2 regions of the Agaribacter flavus genome follow, and region 1 is predicted to be linked to the other one. Evidence: predicted binding sites of a transcription regulator. Region 1 holds the regulator's gene; the other holds the start of a gene.

Region 1 (4,217 bases):
GGGTAAGCCATATTTAAAACCAAAAGATTCGAATACAATGACCAAATCAGCCGTTTTCTTTCCTAGTACTCTCTCCCTAACTAGCTCCGCCAGTTCATGTATGGATAGCTGATCCGTATTAATTTTTAAATCGGCTTTTTCTGCGACGGGCCTTAATATTTCTTGTTCAGTTAAGATGGCATCCGTAAGTGAGTTACTCAATTTAAATAGCGGATGAAGGCGCCGAGTTTCGCTGTAGCGCTTAATTAATACGTCATCACTTGCGTCGAGGTATATTATCGTGATTTCGCAAAAATCAGGTAAATAGTCGAGTACTTCGCTCACTTCTTTCTGCGCACGAGGCAAATTTCGAACGTCAATACTGACTGCTACTTGTTCGTGTTCATCTGAAATAGCACTAACTAGTGTGGGCAGTAAATGAACAGGAATGTTGTCGACACAGTAGTATCCGAGGTCTTCGAGTGAGCGTAATGCTATTGATTTTCCTGAGCCTGATCTTCCGCTGATGATAAGTAGTTTCACTGATAACCTCTCGCTTGGATTGGGTAAGTTACTAAGCTAGCGCTGCCACAATCTCATTTTTATTTTGTGCGCGTCGAATCGCTTTCACAATTGATTTGTCACTGAGTTTTTGTGCAATTCCCGACAAGGCGCGTAAATGGGAATCTGCTTGTTCTTTGGGTACAAGTAATGCGAAAAAAATATCAACAGGTTGATTGTCTATGGCGTCAAAATCAATAGCATGGTCACTGGTAACAATGATAGCAATAACATTTGAGATACCCTCTATTCGCCCGTGAGGGATGGCAATTCCGTTTCCAATGCCGGTACTCCCCATGCGCTCTCTGCAGAGTAAGCTATTGAGCACGTCTACTTGATTGAGCGAGGGGTGCTGCTTAATAGCAATTTCGCTAATAATTTCAAAAATTTTCTTTTTGCTTTGGCATTCGACCGAACATTGCGTTCGGTCGAGCGAGATTATGTCAGAAATGATCATATTTGACTTAGTGTCGTTTTAGTTTCTCTTTATGCTTAATAACTTGTCGGTCTAACTTGTCAATCAAGCCGTCGATTGCTGCGTACATATCAGTATGCTCCGAATTTGCAAATATTTCACCTCCGCTTATGTGTAAGGTTGCTTCAGCTTTTTGGCTTAGCTTTTCCACATTCAAAATTACATGAACGTTGTTGATGTGGTCAAAGTGGCGTTCCAGCTTTTCAAACTTAGTGTCGACGTAATTACGCAGTGAATCTGTAATGTCTACGTGATGACCAGTTAAGTTAATTTGCATAATGCTAGGTCCTCTTTAGATTGAGTCTAGATAAGACTTTTACGTTGGTTGGAAGGGGGAATGTTTAACGATTCCCTATATTTTGCGATTGTTCGCCGAGCAACTTTAATTCCTTGATCGGCAAGCAATTGGGCAATCTTACTATCACTGAGGGGTTTAGCCGGTGGTTCATCGGCAATGAGCTTTTTGATAAGCGCGCGAATTGCTGTGGACGAGGCATTTTCGCCGGAGTCTGTCGCCACGTGGCTTGAGAAAAAGTACTTTAATTCAAATATCCCCCTGGGAGTATGCATATACTTCTGCGTCGTTACACGCGATATTGTTGATTCATGCATATCTACCATTTCTGCCACATCATTTAATACCATGGGTATCATTTTTTCTGGGCCTTTTTCAAAAAACTCTTTCTGTCTGGACACAATACAATGTGACACTTTGAGTAGGGTTTCATTTCTACTCTCCAGACTTTTAATAAACCACTTTGCTTCTTGTAAATGTGACTTAATAAATTGTGAATCGTTCTGATTTTTTGAAGTTTTTGCTATTTGAGCGTAGGTTTCGTTCACCGCAAGGGCTGGTAAGGCATCGTTGTTCAGTTCCACCATCCAGATACCTTTGTTTTTATATACATTGACATCTGGTACAATGTATTCAGGCTCTTTAGTTGAGATAGCGCTACCTGGTCGAGGATTCAAGGTTTTTAGTAAGCGCATCACCTCTTTTAACTGCTCTTCCTTTAACTTGGTTTTACGCATCAGAGTGCGATAATCCTTGCTCCCCAATAACTCTGCATACTCTTTAATCAAGTCTTTCGCTTCTTCTAGCCATGGCGTACCTTGAGCAAATTGCTTGAGTTGAATAAGCAGGCATTCTTGCACGTTTCTCGCACCTGAGCCGATAGGATCAAGTAATTGAATACGTTTTAGTACGCACTCTACTTCTTCGATTTCTACTTCTTCGTTGTCGAGTGACTCAACTATTTCTTCACAAGAACTTGTTAAGTACCCTGATTCATCAATCGAGTCTATAATGGCTATCGCAATACTTTTATCTACTTCTGTGAAATGGCTCATCTGTACTTGCCAAAACAAGTGATCCTGAATGGAGTCGGTCGTCTCGCCTTGAAAAACAAAATCTTCATCAGGGTTACTTCCGATCATTTTTACCGGCGCTGAGCTGGAGCCAAGATACTCGTCCCACGAACTGTCAATGGGAAGATCATTGGGTAAATCACCATTTTGAAGTGCATCGTGACTGTCTACCGCATCTTCCATACTGACAGATGTATCTGATGAGGCATTGGTTTCCCCATTGGTTTGCGTTTCTGCATTACTGCCGGTAGAACTGTCGTCACCTTTGCTATTAGTCGCATCATTTTGCTCAAAATTTGCTTCGGACAGTTCAAGGAGAGGGTTGGATTCTAGCGCCTCTTGAATTTCTTGTTGGAGGTCAAGCGTAGATAGCTGCAACAGTTTGATAGCCTGTTGAAGCTGGGGTGTCATGGTAAGTTGTTGACTAAATTTTAACTGTAACGAGGGTTTCATTACTTTCCTTTTTTTACATCTAAGCCGAAATTACATCTGGTTACAGAACAATAATTTAAAGCTACCATGCAAAGACCTACATCGAAAATTGTTCGCCAAGATACACGTCTCTAACTTCTTGGTTTGATAATACATCATCTGCACTACCTGAGGCTATTAGAGAACCATGGCTAACGATGTATGCGGTTTCACAAACGTCTAGTGTTTCTTTCACATTGTGGTCTGTGATCAGCACACCAATGCCACGATCTTTTAACTGATATATAATCTTCTTTATATCACTAACAGAAATTGGGTCAACACCTGCGAAGGGTTCATCGAGCAAAATAAATTTGGGGTTTGCTGCTAAAGCTCTCGCTATCTCTACTCTTCGCCTTTCTCCACCAGATAAACTCATGCCTAAATTATTGCGAATATGATTGATGTTGAAGTCGTCCAATAATTCGTCAGCTTGCTGTTCTCGTTGTTGGTTACTCAACTCTTTTCGCGTTTGCAATATGGCCATTAAGTTTTCAAATACAGTTAATTTTCGAAAAATAGAAGCCTCTTGTGGTAAATACCCGATACCATGCCGCGCGCGTTCGTGCATAGGCAATAATGACAGATCATTTTGGTCGATGGATATTTCCCCCTTATCGAGCTGCACAAGACCGACTATCATGTAAAAGGTAGTTGTTTTACCAGCTCCATTCGGGCCAAGCAATCCGACTATTTGCCCTGTAGACACTTCAATGCTTACATCACGTACTACTTGTCTGGATTTATACGATTTTGCGAGGTTTTTAGCACAAAGCGTACTACTCATTTTTCATTGCCTTTGTCTTCGCTATTGTCAAAATCGCCTACGCTAATGACAGTACTGACCGTTTTTTCACTGTTTCCATCTGTGCTTGCGATGATTTTTTGTTCAGTCATGTTGTATGCAATACTATCAGCGGAGACTGTAGAGTCATTTTGAGAAATTTGCGCGTTACCCGTCAGGCTGATCTCGCGTGTCGCCACGTCATATTTTATAGAACTTGCTCGCGCGGATACTAAACTACCATCTTCTAGTTTTTGTTGATATGTGGCTGCTTGACCAATAGCTGAGATGACTTCTTTGCCCTTGCCAGCAGCAGCATTCATTTCTACTCTATCAGCAGTTATTTTTAGGCTGCCCTGTAAAATCAATACCTCGTCCACAAGGACTGATGTTTTGCTTTTGCCGTTGAGCAACTGGTTTCGAGAACGAATTTTAATCGTCTGCTGAAAGTCTGTTGCAATATTGTGTTGCGTTTCCTCTGAGTCTGATTGCTCGTCAGCTTCTTGCGCGACTGCGGCGGTAAAAACAGCGAAAAGTAAGGCAGAAAGGGCTACCTTACTAGTTGTTTTTATGCAGTAT
Region 2 (4,217 bases), on a different contig from region 1:
GGACCAGGCTCATTTACTTCTGTGTTATCGAGAATGACACCCCCATCTGTTGCTTTATATAAACCTGCAACAACATTGAGAACGGTTGACTTTCCGCAACCAGAGTGACCGATAAGGGAAATAAACTCGCCTTTTTTGATTTTTAAGTTTACGTCAGTTAGTGCAACAAATTCGCCTTTTGGTGTTGGAAACTTCATACCAACTTGCGTAAGTTCTAAATGATTATCAATATCCATAATTTTTCCTTAAGCAGTGTGTTAGTACTAGCGTAATTCTACGCTCTTATCCCAACTGACTTTTTGTTGAAGAAGAAGCATTAAACGGTCTAAAAGAAACCCAATAATACCAATCGTGATGACTGCAACCATGATACGTGCCAATGAGTTTGAACTACCGTTTTGGAACTCATCCCACACGAATTTTCCAAGGCCTGGGTTTTGTGCAAGCATCTCTGCTGCGATCAAAACCATCCAACCGATACCCAGTGATAGTCTTAAGCCAGTAAATATCATTGGTATCGATGAGGGCAGCACAATAGTAATGACGTGAGCCAAAGGTTTTAATCGAAGGACTTTAGATACATTGATCAGATCCTTGTCAATACTTGATACCCCAACAGCGGTGTTGATCAATGTGGGCCACAAGCAACAGAGAGCAACAGTAAACGCAGAGGTAACGAAAGATTTTGAAAACATCGGGTCAGAGCTGACATAAACAGCACTCACGACCATCGTGACGAGTGGTAACCAAGCCAGCGGAGACACTGGCTTGAATATTTGAATGATAGGATTCAACGCAGCATATACAGATTTGCTAAGTCCACAAGCTATACCAAGTGGAACAGCAATGATTGACGCAAGCACAAATCCGACTGACACAGTGTACAAACTTGTCCAAATTTGAGCAAAGAATGTAGGTGCACCTGTATAGGCGCGAATTCTTGGCTCATAGTTTGGGTCTTGCGCCATTCTTTGAGCATTGCGCTCTTCCTGACGTTTGTAAAAAGCGTCGGCTTTTTCAGATTCTGCTTTATGCTCCTGCCAGAGGGCGCTTGCTTGCTCAGCTACTTGCGCAGGGCCAGGGAACTGGCCTAGCGAAGTATTGATGTTCTTAGCGACTAAGCTCCATAGCATTACGAAGAAGGCTAACCCGAGTATGGGGAGAACAAAACTCATTGCTACTTTATTCATTTTTTCTCCAGAGAGTTTGCTTTTAACGTTGCTAAAAAGTGAGCTTACGTTGTGTGTGTTAGTTGAATCTATCATTTGATGACTCCTATTGCTGTCATCGATTAAAGTTTAGTGTCGCCTTTCAAACCAATCGCAAACTGTTCTAGATAAGCGTTTGGTTTAGAGCCATCGAAGGTGATGTTGTCGATGAACTCTGTTTGTGGTGGTTTGAACCCACTTTCGCTAGCAAAATCAGGGAAGTCAGCTGCTTTTGCTTTTCCTTCTTTGATTAGCGCTTTAGCAGCAACGGCATATATGTCAGGACGATACACACGCTTAGCTGTTTCCATATACCAATCATCTGATTTGTTATCCGCGATTTGTCCCCAACGACGCATTTGCGTTAAGTACCAAATAGCATCACTGTAGTACGGGTAGGTAGCGTTGTAACGGAAGAATACGTTGAAGTCAGGAATTTCGCGCTTATCGCCTTTCTCAAACTCAAAGGTACCTGTCATACTGTTAGCGATAACTTCCTCGTTAGCACCAACATATTGGCTTTTTGCTAGGATTTTTACTGCTTCAGGACGATTCGCATTGTTATTCTCATCCAACCACATTGCCGCGCGGATCATCGCTTTTACAACACGTATGTGCGTATTTGGATTTTTTTCAGCCCACTCGTTGCTCACGCCAAATACTTTTTCTGGGTTGTTTTTCCAGATCTGATAGTCGGTGATAACAGGTACACCAATACCTTTAAATACAGCTTGTTGGTTCCAAGGTTCACCTACACAGTAACCATAAATGGTGCCTGCTTCCATGGTGGCTGGCATTTGTGGCGGAGGCGTAACTGACAATAATGCATCTGCGTCAATCTGGCCACTTGTGTCACCTTTGTGCGGTGCATAGTAACCAGGGTGGATACCGCCAGCGGCTAACCAGTAACGAAGCTCATAGTTATGCGTAGAAACAGGAAATACCATCCCCATGTTAAACGGCTTGCCTTGAGACTTATATTTCTCTACGACAGGTTTAAGGGCATCGGCTTTAATTGGGTGCACAGGCTTGCCATTTTCATGAGGAATATTCTTCTTCATTTCAGCCCACACGTCATTGGATACCGTAATACCGTTACCATTTAAATCCATACTGAACGCAGTGATGATGTGGGCTTGTGTACCAAAGCCAATCGTAGCACCAAGTGGTTGACCTGCAAGCATGTGGGCACCATCTAGTTGACCATCAATTACGCGGTCTAATAATACTTTCCAGTTGGCTTGTGCTTCCAAGGTGACATAAAGACCTTCGTCTTCGAAGTATCCTTTTTCGTAGGCAACGGCGAGTGGCGCCATATCCGTTAGCTTAATGAAACCGAACTTTAATTCTTCTTTTTCTGGCCAGCCCAATTCTTCTGCATTTGCTGACACTGAGAGAGAAAGTGCCGCTGTACATGAGATAAGTAGTGTAGATACTTTCGAGCTAACTGATACTAAGCTACTCGAAAGTCGTTTATGCAATTTCATTTTTCAATCCTCTATAGCCAAAAAAAAAGCCCAGCAAGACATCTCACGATATCTTGATGGGCTACAATGCCGTGGCCGTAAAAGCTTCTTTGCAAATACAACCTAAATTTTAGTTATTAGATTTACACAGGGGGGTGTAAACTCATTGAACGTAAAGCATTCTGCGTGCCAGTATTTATATATCAATTAAAACAACAACTTAGTATATTCACCAAGATGATGCACCTTATATGCAATCATGATAATGGTGCAACACGCACAACAAAGGTGATTATTTAACCTTTTATTAACCTTTCATTGAAGGCTTAAAAATTTCAAATAAATGAGATTGAGGTACTTCATTATGAATTTGTTTTGCAAATAGCATGTGCTTTTGTAAGGCTTCGAAGTCTTCAATGTTGGTGTCGATTACGTTATCGTTTTCACTGGAACCAAACACGTTGTATAAGGGTAATTCTCTTGGCGTGGTATTGGTTTTGGTTAGGCAGCTTCCAATTAGAGAAGGCGCTACCACTTCTAAAGGCGTATCTAGATATTTGGTTTTTGATAAAATGAGTGCGGCTTCAAAGCGATTGGGTAAAATACTGAGCCACTCGCAGCTAGCTGTGATCGCATCGATAAGACGCTTGAAAAGCGCTGGTTCTTCTTCATATCGTGTCTTGAGTATGCCAAGTACCTTTTCTGGTGCATTGCCCCATATATCAAAGGAGGTGGTCACCGTGACGCCGACTCCTGCTCTAACCGCTTTCGCATTCCAAGGGCTGCCAACACAAAAGCCGTCGATGTCATTATTTAGCATTGCATCGACGATATCGGCGGGTGTAATGACATGTACTTCTACTTCGTCAAGCGCAATACCGCCTTGTCGCAACCAATCTAGCAGCTGATAGTAGTGGCAGCTATATGGAAAAACATGAGCAAATTGCAGTTTTGCACTGCCTTGAGACTTTCTTTTTTGGATGAGTGGTACTAACAATTCAGATGACATCGGAAAAACTAGATCTTTGAGATTGTTAGCTTTTTTAACTTCTTCAATTAGCTGATTGGATAAAGTGATGGCGTTGCCGTTTTGGCTCATGATCAGCGGGGCTACGACCGCCGTTGGTTGACAGCCTAATCCTAGTGAACTAGCTATTGGCATAGGTGCTAACATATGTGCCGCATCTAGCAGGCCAACATGTAATTTATCTCGCAGTGTTGCCCAAGAATTTTGCTTGCGAAGTTGCACTTCTAAACCAGCTTGCTCAAAAAAACCTAATTCTTTCGCGATGATCAAGGGGGCAGCATCGTTGAGTGGCATATAGCCGATGTTTAAATCGGGACTAGACATTATTTATCCTATCTTCATATTTTGCATGACAGCAATGAGGGTTTTGGCGACTTCTTCTAGTTTTTGGCCGGCATCCATAGCCATTTTACGCATCCGCTTGTAGGCCTCTTGCTCACTCAAGCCGCTTTGTTCCATTAATAAGCGCTTTGCTTGATCAATGGTTTTACGCGCTTCCAATGCTTGCTTAGTGTC

Evidence for each region. The regulator sigma-54, encoded in region 1, starts transcription at its own class of promoters, with help from an activator protein. The targets are predictions, from matches to a motif close to GTTGGCACGNNNNTNGNNT.
Region 2: ACFOHL_RS04570 (CmpA/NrtA family ABC transporter substrate-binding protein) is a predicted target of sigma-54. The motif match lies at 2,850-2,868, and genes of this name have one in related genera.

Annotation. Positions count from the first base shown of each region.
Region 1 is NZ_JBHRSW010000008.1:47,768-51,984, reverse strand. It holds gene rapZ (RNase adapter RapZ) at 1-522, opposite strand, end outside; gene ptsN (PTS IIA-like nitrogen regulatory protein PtsN) at 554-997, opposite strand; gene hpf (ribosome hibernation promoting factor) at 1,005-1,292, opposite strand; gene ACFOHL_RS06770 (RNA polymerase factor sigma-54) at 1,319-2,836, opposite strand; gene lptB (LPS export ABC transporter ATP-binding protein) at 2,913-3,641, opposite strand; gene lptA (lipopolysaccharide transport periplasmic protein LptA) at 3,638-4,217, opposite strand, start outside.
Region 2 is NZ_JBHRSW010000006.1:65,803-70,019, reverse strand. It holds gene ACFOHL_RS04580 (ABC transporter ATP-binding protein) at 1-236, opposite strand, end outside; gene ACFOHL_RS04575 (ABC transporter permease) at 264-1,190, opposite strand; gene ACFOHL_RS04570 (CmpA/NrtA family ABC transporter substrate-binding protein) at 1,292-2,695, opposite strand; gene ACFOHL_RS04565 (CmpA/NrtA family ABC transporter substrate-binding protein) at 2,982-4,025, opposite strand; gene ACFOHL_RS04560 (ANTAR domain-containing response regulator) at 4,029-4,217, opposite strand, start outside.